Regions from separate parts of the Clostridium subterminale genome, predicted to be linked through region 1. Evidence: riboswitches for the same ligand, from Rfam matches in the RefSeq annotation. Region 1 holds a riboswitch; the other holds the start of a gene.
The links. A riboswitch is a leader RNA that binds a small molecule or an ion and turns the genes downstream of it on or off. The one in region 1 is predicted to bind lysine.

Region 1 (8,369 bases):
GTAAGAAAAGCATTCTTAAAATAAGAAAGAAGTATATAGTTCCAGATATTAAAGTGGTTCTTGGAATAATGGCACTTGGAGTATCTCCATTTATAATGCAAGCTACGGAAAGCTTAGTTTTAATATCCTTAAATAATAAACTTAAAATTTATGGTGGAGATTTAGCGGTAGGAGCTATGACTATAATGAGTAGTATAATGCAAATTATATTTTTGCCACTTATGGGATTAACTCAAGGTGCGCAACCAATTATAAGCTATAATTATGGTAGTAAACAAATGGATAGAGTTAAAAAAACATTTAAATTACTGATTACTAGCTGTCTAACATATACTACAATAATGTGGGCGTCTTTACTACTATTCCCTACAGTTTTTGTAGGTATATTTAACAATAAACCCGAACTTGTAGCCATTACTGCATGGAGTATTAGAATATTTTTTGCTGGGATATTTATTTTTGGTGCACAAAGTGCTTGTCAACAAACATTCCTTGCTCTTGGTAAAGCAAAAATATCTCTTGTTCTTGCTTTACTTAGAAAGATAATTTTGCTAATACCATTAATATTTATACTTCCTATGTTTTTTGAAGGGGACGCAGGCAAGCTTCAAGGAGTACTTACAGCAGAGCCTGTAGCAGATATAATTGCATCAGTAACTACTATAATATGTTTTACTATATTCTACAAGAGGACTTTAAATAATAATCTTTTATCAAATAATGAAGTAGAAGAAAATAATATATAAATTTTTTTATTTATAAAGTAGAAACTATTTTAAAATAAGCTAAGAATTAATGTTGAGCATACACTTATAAGTGCATGCTCAACATTTTATAAAATATATTAAATTATTTATAGATAGTTTCTTTAAAACTATCTATATGTAGTATGAGTAGAAGGTTCATTTTCTCCATATGGAGAATGTTCATTAGCTTTATTTTTAACACCTTCTTGATATTTAGAAGATGTTGCATCAGATTTAAGGGAAGTGGTTTTCTTATTTTTAGTTTTATAACAATTTTTAGACATAATTATACCTCCTTAATATAAGTAATATTATTATTTGTAGGAGTATATAAAATAATACTGGTAATATACTCTATATTTATTAATAAGTATTATAACAATAAATAGACTAGGTTATACAATGTGATACCTAGTCTATCTTTCTTATATTTGGAGGGGGGGAGAGAGTTAATTAATATGGAGCTATTAATCGAGTAGACTGGTATTATTACCTAATACTTAATTTTTAAACAAATAAATTTAAAATTAGATTTCTAACTCAATCAAGTTTAATATTTATAAAAATACATAATAAAATGTTAAATAATAATATCTAATATTAGGTATAAATATTAGATATTGCTACTTGTAGACAGTAGTAAGAAGTTGATTTATTATTGTTATATATAATAATTTCTTTAATTATACATAAGGGGGATATGTCAATGAAAGAAAAGATTAAAGTTGTGTTATTAGGTGCGGGAGATAGGGGAACAATTTATGCTAACTACATAAAAAATCATAAAGATGAAGTAGAAATTGTTGCTATAGCAGAGCCTATTAAAGAGAGAAGAGAAAATATTAAAAGAATGTTTGCACTAGAAGACGAACTCGTATTTCTATCATGGGAACAAGCTTTAAATATTGGTAAAGTTGGAGATGTGGCAATTGTTTCAACACAGGATAGAATGCATTATGAACCAACGATGAAGGCTTTAGAACTTGGATATCATGTTCTTTTAGAAAAGCCTATGTCACCAGATTTAAAAGAATGTATAGATATGGTAAATAAATCAAAGGAAAAGAACTGTCATCTGTTAGTATGTCATGTCCTTAGATATACTGAGTTTTTTAATGAATTAAAAAGAATTCTAGATAGTAAAGAAATAGGCGAACTTGTTACAATTCAGCATATAGAAAATGTTGGATATTACCATCAAGCTCATAGTTTTGTAAGAGGAAATTGGAGAAATAAAGAAGAATCTGCTCCAATGATTCTTGCTAAATGTTGTCATGATTTAGACCTTATGTATTGGTATGCAAATAGCACCTGTGAATCTCTTGTATCTTATGGTAGTATAAAACACTTTAAATCAGAGTGTGCACCAAAGGGAGCAGCTAAGAAATGTTTAGACTGTGATATTGAAGATTGTCCATACGATGCAAGAAAGATTTATTTTAAATGTATCCAAGATACAGCTAAACAAGACGCTAATACTACATCTACAAGACATTGGCCAGCTAGTACTATAACAGAAGACTTATCAAGAGAAGGCATCACAAGAGCATTAAAGGAAGGTCCTTATGGAAGATGCGTTTACTACTGTGATAATAATGTAGTAGATAATCAAGTAATTAGTTTGAATTTTAAAAATGGTGTTACAGTAGCCTTTACTATGACTGCTTTCACAGGAAAGGTTTCTAGAATTACAAGATTTATGGGAACCCATGGAGAAGTTAGAGCTAACACTGAAACTAATAAAATTGAAATCTATGATTTTAGAAATGATAGTATAAAAGTAATTGATGTAAAGGAGCCAGGCAGTGGACATGGCGGTGGAGATAGTGGTATAATGAGAGATTTCTTAGACTTGGTTAAAACTGATAAGGTAGAAAAAAGATATACTACAGGAAGAGTATCTATAGAAAGTCATGTTATAGCCTTGTTAGCAGAAGAGTCAAGAATTAAAGGAGAATCTATAAATATTGAAGAGGCTATAAATAGTTTAATATGACATAGAAAAGGAGGTTCGTTGAAAGACCTCCTTTTATTTATCTAAATCCAATTTTTTTATGATATCCTCATAGGTTGTTTTAGTGATTTCTTTATCTTTATAATTAATATAGTAAATAGAAGGCTTTGAGTCTACAGTAATTTCAATGAAAGGACCTTCTTTACTAGCTAAAAATAATTTAGCACCTATATCTCCTTCTAGATTATAATTTCCCTTTTGAATTCTTCCCATACCTATGCCACCAGTCCTGATAAGAATTTTAGGCATTTTATCTACTAAGGAAATACTTTTTACCTTATCTCTCGAAATGGAAGCGTTAGCTCCACTAGAGATTTTTATAGAAGTATCAGTTATGGTAATTTTAGTAGGTGAGTAGCTAATAGATATTATAGGTATAGTAGTTATAAGCATAATAAATATTACTACTGCTAATACGATTTTTGTTTCTTTGCTAGAGCCAGGATTATGGTCAAAGCGTTGGCAATAATGAATAGAATACAGCAGTATAATTACAGTTAGAACTATAAAAATAGCTAAAGAAATATTAAAAAAACAATTTAATAGAAATCCTATAATGTTTATAATTGATATTAAGAAGAATATTTTGCTCATATACTTTCCTAAGGATTCAATTTCTACATTTGATTTTTCCTCTTTACTCATAGTGTTGTATCCTGAGATTAACCAATACCATTTTAACTTATTAATGCATATTCCAACAGCAAAGAATAAAGATGCAATAATTAAAAGGACAATATTTATTCCCATAGAGATACCTCCTAATTTTAATATAGGCTATATAATATTATATACAAATTATATGATTAGTTATGAATTTTATCAAGAAAATAAAGTAATAATTACAAAAATAAAGAAGTATACTAGAAACAAGTTTTAGTATTTTAGATGTATACGTTACATTATAAAAATATATCAAATAAATATTGACTATGTTTGTTTAGTATTATATCATTAAGAAAATCAAAATATTTATCCCAATAAGTATTAAAATTAAATTTAGATAATTTAGAGATGTTATTTAGGGTAGAGGAGCTTTTACCAATAGTATTCTTGAGTAGTGGGTACACGTTGATACAAGAAGAAAGGGGAGAAAAGCCGAAGAGAATAACCTGGCAAGGATATTCTCTGGGATAGTACAAAATATGTGCTATACTGCCACTATGAAAAATAGTGGAGAGCTACAAAGTAACACCTGTTATGTTCATAGTGAATTAATCTGGGCGTGACAAGGGTGTTCCTTTGTCCGCCTTTTTTATTTTGGTACATAAGTACCCAAATAAATATTACTCTCATAAACTTATAGTGGGGAGCTGAAAGGAGAATTTACTATGAACTTATTTGGAACAATAAACGTTAGAGAAAACAATCTTTTTGTGGGTGAAATTAATACTTTAGAGCTAGTTAAGAAATTTGGAACTCCTCTTTATGTCATGGATGAAGAGCAAATTAGAGATAACTGTAGAAGATATATGAAAGCTATGGAGACTAAAGGAAGCAATAACAAAGTAGCCTATGCTGGAAAGGCATTTTTAACTAAGGCTATCGTTCAAATTATGAAGAATGAAGGTTTATGCCTTGATGTAGTATCAGGAGGAGAAGTTTACACTGCTATAGTCAGTGAATTCCCTATGGATAAGGTATATTTTCATGGAAATAATAAAACTATTGAAGAGATAAAACTAGGAATAAAAGCAGGGGTTGGGACCTTTATTGTGGATAATATGATAGAGTTAGAGAATATTAATAATATATGTGAAGTTTATGGAAAAACTCAAGATATATTACTTAGAATAATTCCAGGAATTGAGGCACATACTCATGAATATATCAAAACTGGACAGATTGATTCTAAGTTTGGATTTACTCTTTTAGAAGACAATATATTTAGAGTAGTAAAGACAATAAGTGAACTTGAAAATATTAATTTAAAAGGACTTCATTGTCATATAGGTTCACAAATATTTGATATAGAACCGTATAAAGAAGCTGTAAGGGTTATGATGAATTTAATGAATAGCATTAATAATCATTTTGAAATCAATATGACAGAACTTAACCTAGGTGGAGGTTTTGGTATATATTATGGTGAAGGTGACGATCCAAAAACTATAGAGGAATACTGCTATGGAATTTTAAATGAAGTAGAAATTTGTAGTAGAAAACTACAAATGAAAACTCCAAATATAATAATAGAACCAGGTAGAAGCGTGGTGGGAAATAGTGGAATTACTTTATATACTATTGGAGGAGTCAAAGAAATTCCTAATATAAAAAAATATGTATCTGTAGATGGGGGAATGACAGATAATATAAGACCATCACTATATAGTGCACAGTATCAGGGGTTAATAGCTAATAATGTAGAAAATAACGAAGAAACTTTAGTTACGATTTCTGGTAAATGCTGTGAATCTGGGGATGTACTAATAAATGATATAAGTCTTCCAATGGTTAAAAAAGGTGATATATTAGCAGTGCTTTCTACGGGAGCTTATTGCTATTCTATGAGTAGTAATTATAATAAAATTCCCAAAGCACCAGTAGTATTAGTAGGAAAATTAGGACCAAGGCTCATATGTAAAAGAGAAACCTACGAAGATATGTTAAGAAATGAATTAGATTTATATATTATATAGTAATAAATTTTAGCTTATAAAAAGATATATAGGTGAAAGGAAAATATAAAAAGGGAGTGTTTATCACTCCCTTTCTAGTTTCCTATTTCGTGTTCAGTGGTGTTAGTATCTACAGTTATAGCAGCGGTTTTAGAAACTAATTTTCCATTTTTACTTTTAAATATTCCAGTTGATATAATATAGTCCATTATATCGTTAATTTCTGTAAGTGATATGCTATTCTTAACAGAGTTTACTGTAAGGTTAAATTTATTTTCTGTTTCATCTTTAAATGTCATAACTAATTTCTTTTCCATTATTAGTCCTCCTTATTTTTTAGAATTATAATTATAAGTGAATAGACAATTTTTATCCTTAGCCTTCATTTAAAGTATAATCATTTAGTTTTTTAATTTCTGTAGGTTCACTTATTAGTACAGATCCAATAACTACACCTAAATTATAGATTTCTTCATCAGTAGCAGTTCCACTTACTTTTGAAAACTTTTGACTTTGAATTTTAGGACTACCATCCTGGTTTTGACCCTTTATATATTTAATAACTAAGGTTGTATTATTTTTAGTATTTGTTATTGCCATAGTATCAACCCCTTTCAAAGAACATATATATTATTGAAGATAAAAGTGGAAAATATTTATAAAGTTTTTGAAATTTAAGAAGATATTATAGTAAGATTAAGAAGATGAATATTTTATAAGCCACAATCTAAAAATATATAGATAAGTATAGAGATTTATTAATTGTAAGTTGTTTAAATTTAGGAGGAAATAATGAAGAGAATTAGAGATTATGGAGTCACTGTAGGAAAATTACAAACAGGCGAAAGGAATAAAATTACTGATGTAAAAGGAGTAAAGGTAGGTCATGTCACATTAAGAGATGGAGACGTAAACACAGGAGTAACAGCCATATTACCTCATGATGGAAATATGTTCAAAGATAAAGTATATGGAGCTGTTCATGTAATAAATGGGTTTGGAAAAACTGTAGGAACCATGCAATTAGAGGAGCTTGGAACAATCGAAACACCAATTATGCTTACAAATACTTTAAATGTAGGAATAGTAAGTCAAGGATTAGTTAGATATATGCTTTCATTAAATACTGATATAGGTGTCGAAACTGGAACTATTAACCCTATAGTTGGAGAATGTAATGATGGATTTTTAAATGATATTAGAGGACTTCATGTTAAAGAAGAACACGTATTTGAAAGTATTAATAATGCATCTGTAGATTTTTTGGAAGGAGCAGTAGGAGCTGGAACTGGAATGAGTTGCTTTGGGTATAAGGGCGGTATAGGATCTTCTTCTAGAAAGATAAATATTAAAGATGAAGAATATACATTAGGTGCATTGGTACTATCGAATTTTGGAATAAAGGAAGATTTTATACTTAATAACAATGATATTAAAGCTATGTTATATGAGAATAGCAAAAGTTTAAGTATAAATAATAAAAGCTGTGATATAGACAATTTAGAAAAAGGATCTATTATGATGATTTTAGCTACAGATGCTCCACTATCCCCAAGACAGTTAAAAAGAGTAGCTAAGAGAAGTGTTGTAGGAATAACTAGATTAGGATCTTATCTTGGCAATGGAAGCGGGGATGTAGTAATTGCTTTTAGTACAGCAAATAAAATTAAACATTATGAGGAAAGTGTAGCTAGTGAAGTTAAAATGATTAATGAAAATTATATTGATTTCTTTTTTAGAGCATCTGCAGAAGCCGTAGAGGAGTCAGTTCTAAACTCTCTAATTACTGCTGAAACTGTTGTTGGTAGAAAGGGAAATAGAATAGAAGGATTATCCAAGTCATTAGGATTATAATGAGGGGATCAGATTAGAATCAAAGTATAAGTCATCTAAAATTATTGACATGAAATATATAAAATGATAAATTGTTTATAATAAGATTTATTTATACAGGAGATGGTTGTAGTGAAATACTTATCAAATAGAAAATATGAACATCATCATAGATGCAAGGTCTTATAATTATGGTTTTAAAATTAAGCCATAGATAAGGCCTATTTGCGCGAAGGCAAATGTATCTATGGAGTTATTGAGTTTTATATCTCTAAGGATACTAGTTGTCTTTAGAGATTTTTTTATAATATGAAAGTTTCAGATTTTCGGATGAATATCATATAAGTTATATAAATTAAGGAGAGATTGATATGAGTACAAAAATAACAAAGCCTAGTATATTGCCAGGATTTATGGAGCTTACTCCAAGAGAGCAAGTAGCCTTTAATAATGTTTATGATGTCATTAGAAGAAATTATGAGTCCTTTGGATTTCTACCTATTGACACTCCTATAATTGAAAAAAGTGAAGTATTACTTGCTAAAACTGGTGGAGATACAGAAAAACAAATTTATACTTTAACTAAGGGTAGCACAGAGATGGCATTAAGATTTGACTTAACAGTACCTCTGGCACGTTATGTAGCTCAACACATGGAAGAAATAGCTTTTCCCTTTAAAAGATATCAAATTGGAAAAGTTTATAGAGGTGAGAGGAATCAAAGGGGTAGATTTAGAGAATTTTATCAATGTGATGTAGATGTCATTGGTAATGGAGCATTAAGTATAGTCAATGATGCTCAAATTCCTAGTACTATATATAAAATATTTAAAGAGTTAGGTTTTGATAATTTTAAAATAAGAATTAATAATAGAAAAATCCTAGATGGGTTTTTAAGAAGCTTAGATATAGATAATTATATTGAGGTATTAAGAGTTGTAGATAAAATTGAAAAAATTGGAGAGGCAAAGGTCAGAGAAGAACTAGAGGAATATATAAAAACTAGCGAAGGAATAGATAAGGTTATTAAATTTATAACCGTAGAAGGTAGCAATGAGGAGAAAATTCAGTTCTTAAAAAATAGTACAGTGGCTCACGAAAGATTTTTAGAAGGTGTTGAAGAATTAGAAACTGTAAATAAATATATAAAAGCCTTTG
Region 2 (8,369 bases), on a different contig from region 1:
TATTTCGTATATTTTTATGGGAGTGATATTTTAGTATATGTAGTAGATTTAAATGAAATGGAAATAATGTTTAAACAATGTGTATATATATGTATATAATATTGAATAGGAAATTTGCTAGTAGTATAATAGTTAGGGTGTTTAAAGTGAAAATAAGGAGGGGTAGTGTTGAATTATAAAAAAGAATCTAGAAAAATGAATGGAAAAATATTATTTGTCGTAGCAATAACACTAATTAGTACCCTTTTTATTTTTGTTGGATGTAATTCTAAGAAGAAACAAACGGAAGAAGAAAATCCGGTTATAAATAATTATACCAGTGCATTATTAGAAAAAAATAATAATATATATATTTTTGATGAAGATGAGGAATATTTAGAGGGTGTAGGAGATTTGCATAGGCTGAAAGAACTTTCTACTTTAAGTAATGATTGGAGGAATATAGCTTTTAAATATTTAGATGAAAATGATAAAATAAATATATATAGTATGGATAAAGAAGAATATAAGGTTTTACAAATAAATGATTTAGATGAAAATCAGATATCTAATTTATCATGGATGAACAATAAATTAGTAGTGCATTTATATGTAAATCCTACCACTAGTAAATATTTAATTTATGATGTAGATACCTTAGAGCTTTTAAATTCCTGTGAAGGAATCTTAATAGATGTTCTTAATGAAGGAAGTACTCTAGTTTATGGTAAAGCTAGCAACGGAATTACTACTATATACTTTAACGATAAAAAAGTAGTAACTTTAGAAGATAGCGGTGAAGTTTTATTAAAGGGAAAGGTATCTCCTAAAAAGGATGAGATTACTTTTATTACCTTTAGTTTTGATAAAAAAAAGTTAACTCAATGCGAATATTTGTATAGAGGGAAAATTGAAAATGGTAAAGTTAAGGATGTTCTAAAGACAGTTAAGCCGTATGAGATAAACGGAGATATAGTTTATAAAGGTGATGAACTATTTATAAATAGTGAAACAAGAAATTATTTAATAGAAGACGAAGAGTTCATTGAGGAAGAAAATGAGGAAGTGAAGAAAAAATTAAGCCAAAACTCTATGAAACTTAAAACTATGCTTAAAAATACCTTTGAAAGCGAAAATATTAATGAAAATCTATCATGGTCTGAAATTGGAGTTTATAATATTACCTGGTTTACTAGGTAATATTTTTTTGTCCGATGACTACCAGCTCTAATACTCCCATCTTCTTCAAAGTGAAAGTCAAGAGCTGCTACGTCCCTGGATAACGATTTCTAAAGCTTCAAAGGAGTTAAGAAATCTGTTTATGTCTAAATTATGAATGTATATCAATATAGGTGCAATGATGTATAAAATTTTATAAAATTTATTGTAATATTTAAAATATACAGATAAATATTTCAAATGGCTTTTTTGGAAGAGTTTATTAAGGGTAAATCTGTTGACACCTTGTCGAGGCTTCAATATAATTAACGAGGGAAATGAATAATTAATCTTATAATGTAGAAATATTGGAGGAATTATTAATGGATAAAAAAATGCTATCGCCTGAGGAAATTACCAATTATGTAGAGCAGGTTGGAGTAAAAAAGGCTAATAATAAATGTGTGCAAACTCTTTTTTTAGGGATTTTAGCAGGTGCATTCATAGCTTTAGGAGCATATGCATCATCAGTAGCATCACATGGAATTAGTGATCCTGGATTACAGAAGTTTATAGCAGGGATAGTATTTCCGGTTGGATTAATACTAGTATTAATATGTGGATCAGAATTATTCACAGGAAATTCATTATTAAGTGTAGCTTGGGCAGAAAAAAAGATAACTACAGGCCAAATGTTTAGAAATTGGGTTCTTGTTTGGATAGGTAATTTTATAGGAGCTACATTTATAGCAATATTAGTTTTTGAAGCAGGACTTTTATCAACAGGAACCGTTGGAGGATATGCTGTTAAAGTGGCAGCTGCTAAGGCAAGTATAGGTTTTGTGCCTGCAATTGCAAGTGGAATATTATGTAATGTAATAGTATGCGTATGTGTATGGGGTACCTATGCAGCTAAAGATGTGACAGGAAAAATATTTATGGGTTTCTTTCCAATATTTGCTTTTGTTATATCAGGTTTTGAACACTGCGTAGCTAATATGTTTTACTTTTCTATAGGGTTACTTGCAAAAACAAATCCAGCTTTTGTTGAAGCATCCCATGCATCTGCTGAAAAATTAGATAACCTAACTATAGGTGGAATTTTTAATAATTTAATTCCAGTAACCATAGGAAACATTATTGGTGGAGCCGTTTGTGTTGGATTAGCCTATTGGTTTATATATAGAAAATGTAATAAAAAGAAGATTGTAGTAAAAGAAAAGTTATCAGCATAATATATGAAAAAATATATAGAAAAATCATGTTAAAACATAGGCTTTAACATGATTTTTTTAAAATAGAATCTTATATATAATTGTAAAAATCTATATTAATTTGTAAAAATCTATTTTATATTTAGAGCACATAATATAAAATAGATAGTATAAAGACAAATACTAATTTGATTAATGGGGATGGTTATATGAAAAAAAAGTAAGAATTATAAGTGCTATTGTAGCTTTAAGTATAATGGGGGCTATAGCCTTTAGTATTAATGATAGAGCAGAAGTAGAGGTAGTGAAAATAAGATTAGCTGGGAGCACAAGATACGAAACTAATATTCAAGTTTTAAATACTTTTAAGGAAAATATTAATTTAAGTAAAATATACTTAGCATCAGGAGTGAATTTTCCAGATGGACTAGTTGGAGCACCTATAGCAGCTTTAACCTCTTCTCCTATAATTCTTATAGAGGAAACAGGAAATTACTATCCTAAGGAGTTAGAAAGAATAAAAGGGATAAAATCTGATCAAGTATTAATTTTAGGAGGAAATACAGTAATTAGTGACAACATAGTTAATAAGGTTTTAGAAGCAGTAAATTATGAGGAGAAATTTAAGGTTTTAAGTATTGAATAGTTCAAAAGTGGGTGAAATTAAAGTGAGAGCTGTAGAAGATGTGCTTAAGGACCTACCCTTAGGGGTATCAGCTTTAACAGAACGAAAGGTTGAAAATAGACAGGTGACTTATATAATAATTAAAGATGATTTTAAAGATTTTTTATATTTACCTAATTCTATGAACTTTAATTTTAAAAGTGCTTATGTAAAAAGTAATAAAGTAATTTCAGGTCATTTAATTATAAAAATGAAAGATGACATTAAAGAAAAATACTATCCTTTTCACTTTAATTATTATAACGAAAAAACATTAAGTTTAATTATAAATTTAAGCCGTCAAAGCAAAATATACTTAATACTAGGTAATAAATATAATGAATATAAAGTAGTTTGTTTTAGAAATAGTTTAAAGAGTTTTTTTAGAAGATATATAATTAACTGTATAAGTTATGGTCATCGCTGGAATGATAAAGATTATAAAGAATCAATTTATAATCTTGTATCTTCATTCCCTAGTATGGATGATCTATGGGATCAATTAGGGGGAGAAATTACTATGAATATACTGAAAAAAGTATAAGATTAGATATGAAATTCATAGAAAAATTCAAAATCTACAAAAAACTTATATTAATTTAAAAATTTTTTTAAAAAAACCATTGCATTTCTAAAATATTAGATTTATAATGATTACATGATAAAAAATATATTGAATTGTTTTAAAATTTAATATTGAGTCATAAGTAGAGGCGCTTATAAATTGGTAACTGGTAAATGCTAAAGAGAATACCCTCTGATGTTACAGTGAATTGTTTATAGGCCGAAAGGATACATAGGTATTTTGTATTGCTTGGGGATAAGACACAAAGTTTTATCACTGCCATGTTTTATGGTGAGCTATTTATGGAATGAAAAATATTCATTGCATTGATAGTTCTAACTAACCAAGTTATCAAATGGTGTTGAATATTTTCAACGCCATTTTTTATTTATATATATTTATACTAAAAAGTTATACATAAATAAAAAGTAAACGATTATTTTATAGGGGGACAAGAAAATGAAATCAATAATCAGATTAAGAATGAGCGCACATGATGCACACTACGGTGGAAATCTTGTTGATGGAGCAAGAATGCTACAACTATTTGGAGATGTAGCTACAGAATTACTAATACAAAACGATGGAGACGAAGGTCTATTCAAGGCTTATGAAAACGTAGAATTCATGGCACCTGTATTTGCTGGAGATTATATCGAAGCTGTAGGTGAAATCGTACACGTTGGAAACACATCAAGAAAAATGACTTTTGAAGCTAGAAAAGTAATAGTTCCAAGACCTGAAATCAACGATTCAGCTTGTGATGTTTTAGAAGAGCCAATAGTTGTTTGTAGAGCAACTGGAGTATGCGTAGTACCAAAAGATAAGAAGAGAAAATAATTAAGTGCAAGATTCCTTGCAGAAACATTGTTAAAAAATTAACCATATAGGAGGATTTTAAATGGAAAAGTTAATAATTGCTGCAGCTATTTGTGGTGCAGAGGTTACTAAAGAACAAAATCCAAATGTTCCTTACACAGTGGAAGAAATTGGTCAAGAGGCAGAAAAGTGTTATAAAGCTGGAGCTAGTATAATCCACCTTCACGTTAGAGAAGATGATGGTACTCCAACTCAAGACAAAGATAGATTTGCAGCTTGCATAGCTGAAATTAAAAGAAGATGTCCAGACGTTATCGTTCAACCATCTACTGGTGGTGCTGTAGGAATGAGTAACGCAGAAAGACTTCAACCAGTTGATTTAAGTCCAGAAATGGCAACGTTAGACTGTGGAACTTGTAACTTTGGTGGAGACGAAATATTTGTTAATACAGAGAACACAATCAAAGAATTCGGGGAGAAAATGATCGAGTTGAACGTTAAGCCTGAAATCGAAGTATTTGATAAAGGTATGATTGATATGGCGATCAGACTTCATAAAAAAGGATTTATAAAAGCACCAATGCACTTCAACTTCGTTATGGGAGTTAACGGTGGTATAAGCGCTGAAATAAGAGACTTTGTATTTATGAAAGATAGTATTCCAGCAGGAAGTACTTACACAGTATCAGGAATAGGTAGAAATGAATTCCCGTTAGCTACAATGTCAATGATGGCAGGTGGACATGTAAGAGTTGGATTTGAAGATAACGTATACTTATCAAAAGGCGTTATGGCTGAAAGCAATGCTGACCTAGTTGAAAAAGCTGTAAGAATAGCTAAAGAATTAGGAAGAGAAATTGCAACTCCAGCAGAAGCAAGAGAAATATTAGGACTTAAAGCTTTATAATTTAAAGCATAATATAGAAGTTATTTTTAACGTTAAAGATTAAAAATATAATAAACAATAATAAGTAGAAAAAAATTTAATGAGACTAAAGTAAAAGGAGTGTTTTTAATGAAAAAAGGATGTAAATATGGAACTCACAGAGTAATAACACCAGCAGGAGTATTACCACAACCAGCTTTAAAAATAGACAATACTATGGAAATATACGATAACGAAATACTTATCGATGTTCAAGCATTAAACGTTGACTCAGCAAGCTTTACACAAATCGAAGAAGAAGCTGGACATGACGTAGAAAAAATAAAAGCAAAAATCCTTGAAATCGTTGGAGAAAGAGGAAAAATGCAAAACCCTGTAACTGGTTCAGGCGGAATGCTTATCGGAAGAATCGCTAAAATAGGAGCTGCATTAGAAGGAAAAACTGATCTTAAAGTTGGAGACAAAATCTCTACATTAGTATCACTTTCATTAACTCCACTTAAAATAGAAGAAATTATCGATATTAAACCTGACATCGATAGAGTAGAAATTAAAGGTCAAGCTATATTATTCGAAAGCGGATTATATGCTAAACTTCCAGAAGATATGGAAGAAACTTTAGCACTAGCTGCACTAGACGTAGCAGGAGCTCCAGCTCAAGTTGCTAAATTAGTTAGACCAGGACAATCAGTTCTTTTATTAGGAGCAGCAGGAAAATCAGGAATGTTATGTTGCTACGAAGCAGTTAAAAGAGTTGGACCAACAGGAAATGTTATTGGTTTAGTTAGAAACGAAGAAGAAGCTGCAAGATTAAGAAGATTAAACTTAAACATGAAAATAGTTATCGGAGATGCTACTAAAGCTATCGACGTAATGAACTTAGCTTTAGCTAACAACAACGGCGAAGAAGTTGATGTATCTATCAACATAGTTAACGTTCAAAACACAGAAATGTCAACTATATTACCAGTTAAAGATGACGGTATAGTTTACTTCTTCTCAATGGCTACAGCATTCACTAAAGCTGCTTTAGGAGCTGAGGGTGTAGGTAAAGACGTAACTATGATAGTAGGAAACGGATATACTAAAGGACATGCTGAAATAACATTACAAGAGTTAAGAGAAAACGAAACTCTAAGAGCTATATTCCAAGAATTATACGTTTAATCCGTAGATTATAATTGATTAATTAATAAAATTAATATATATAAATGTGAAATTATAGGGGGTAACAATTAATGAATACAACTCGTAGAAAAGAATTATTTCCAAACGTTACAGATGAACAATGGTTTGACTGGAAATGGCAAACAAAAAACAGAATAGAAACTTTAGATGAATTAAAGAAGTATATTCCATTAACTCCAGAAGAAGAAGAAGGAGCTAAAAAATGTCTTGAAACTTTAAGAATGGCTATAACTCCTTACTACTTATCATTAATCGATCCAAGCAATCCTAATGACCCAGTAAGATTACAAGCTATTCCAACAGGATTAGAAGCTCACAAATCTGCTGCAGATTTAGAAGACCCACTACATGAAGATACAGATTCTCCAGTACCTGGATTAACTCATAGATATCCAGATAGAGTATTACTTCTTATAACTGACCAATGCTCTATGTACTGCAGACACTGCACAAGAAGAAGATTTGCAGGACAAAGCGATGACTGCATGCCAATGGAAAGAATAGATAAAGCTATAGATTATATCAGCAAAACACCAGTAATCAGAGACGTTCTATTATCAGGTGGAGATGCTTTACTAGTTGACGATTCAGTACTTGAGTACATCATCAGCAAATTAAGAGCAATACCACACGTAGAAATAATCAGAATTGGTTCAAGAACACCAGTAGTTATGCCACAAAGAATTACTGATGGACTTGTAAATATGTTAAAGAAATACCACCCAATCTGGTTAAATACTCACTTTAACCATCCAAACGAAATCACAGAAGAGTCTAAAGCTGCATGTGAAAGAATGGCTAATGCTGGTATACCACTAGGAAACCAATCAGTACTTCTAAGAGGAGTAAATGACTGTGTTCACACAATGAAACAATTAGTTAACGATTTAGTTAAAATCAGAGTTAGACCTTACTACATCTATCAATGTGACTTATCATTAGGACTAGAGCACTTCAGAACTCCAGTTTCTAAAGGTATCGAAATCATTGAAGGATTAAGAGGACATACTTCTGGATACTGCGTACCAACATTCGTTGTTGACGCTCCAGGCGGCGGTGGAAAAACTCCAGTTATGCCAAACTATGTAATTTCTCAAAGCCATGATAAAGTAATACTTAGAAACTTTGAAGGAGTTATAACTACTTATTCTGAGCCAACAAACTACACTCCAGGATGTACTTGTGATGTTTGTACAGGTAAGAAATCAGTTCATAAAGTTGGAGTTGCTGGATTATTAAACGGTGAAAAACTTGCTTTAGAACCAACAGGATTAGAAAGAAACGAAAGACACGCTCACTAGAATATAGTTAGAAGTGATCTTAATGAATGAAATTTTAAAGTTATTAAAACCATATAAAAGTGTATCTATTATAGGTATGAATAAAAATGTGGGAAAAACTACGACTTTAAACCATATATTGAAGGAGGCTAGGGGCTCTGTGTCCCTTGGCCTAACTTCTATAGGGAGAGATGGTGAAGAGTTAGACAGGGTTACGGCTACAGAGAAACCTAAGATATATATTGAAAAGGGGACTGTGATTGCTACAGCCAAACAATGTCTTTTAAATAGTGATTTCACAAGAGAGATTGTAAGAACTACAGGAATAAATACTCCTATGGGAGAAGTTGTTATTTGTAAAGCCTTAAGTGATGGTTATGTGGATTTAGGAGGACCTTCCGTGAATTCATATATGACCAATATAAAAGATCAATTATTAAGTCTTCAGTGTGATCTTGTAATAGTAGATGGAGCTTTAAGTAGAAAGACCTTTGCTTCACCCGCCATAACAGAAGCTACAGTGTTATCTACAGGAGCTGCTCTATCAAGAAGTATGAAGACCGTCATAAGTGAGACAAAACATACTATGGATCTATTAAGTTTACCCCATGAGCAA

Region 2: linked by a shared signal. The riboswitch ahead of kal (3-aminobutyryl-CoA ammonia lyase) and the one ahead of lysA (diaminopimelate decarboxylase) in region 1 are both predicted to bind lysine.

The regions. Positions count from the first base shown of each region.
Region 1 is NZ_BAAACI010000006.1:482,018-490,386, forward strand. It holds gene ABDZ93_RS11200 (MATE family efflux transporter) at 1-746, shown strand, start outside; gene ABDZ93_RS11205 (hypothetical protein) at 875-1,030, opposite strand; gene ABDZ93_RS11210 (Gfo/Idh/MocA family protein) at 1,453-2,742, shown strand; gene ABDZ93_RS11215 (DUF3784 domain-containing protein) at 2,776-3,510, opposite strand; lysine riboswitch at 3,780-3,952, shown strand; gene lysA (diaminopimelate decarboxylase) at 4,092-5,399, shown strand; gene ABDZ93_RS11225 (DUF2922 domain-containing protein) at 5,474-5,695, opposite strand; gene ABDZ93_RS11230 (DUF1659 domain-containing protein) at 5,754-5,978, opposite strand; gene ABDZ93_RS11235 (DmpA family aminopeptidase) at 6,171-7,232, shown strand; gene hisS (histidine--tRNA ligase) at 7,583-8,369, shown strand, end outside.
Region 2 is NZ_BAAACI010000007.1:583,115-591,483, reverse strand. It holds gene ABDZ93_RS16310 (hypothetical protein) at 169-1,179, shown strand; gene ABDZ93_RS16305 (formate/nitrite transporter family protein) at 1,521-2,372, shown strand; gene ABDZ93_RS16300 (cell wall-binding repeat-containing protein) at 2,608-2,997, shown strand; gene ABDZ93_RS16295 (hypothetical protein) at 2,990-3,559, shown strand; lysine riboswitch at 3,716-3,887, shown strand; gene kal (3-aminobutyryl-CoA ammonia lyase) at 4,040-4,420, shown strand; gene kce (3-keto-5-aminohexanoate cleavage enzyme) at 4,482-5,306, shown strand; gene kdd (L-erythro-3,5-diaminohexanoate dehydrogenase) at 5,415-6,452, shown strand; gene kamA (lysine 2,3-aminomutase) at 6,524-7,774, shown strand; gene kamB (lysine 5,6-aminomutase reactivase subunit KamB) at 7,797-8,369, shown strand, end outside.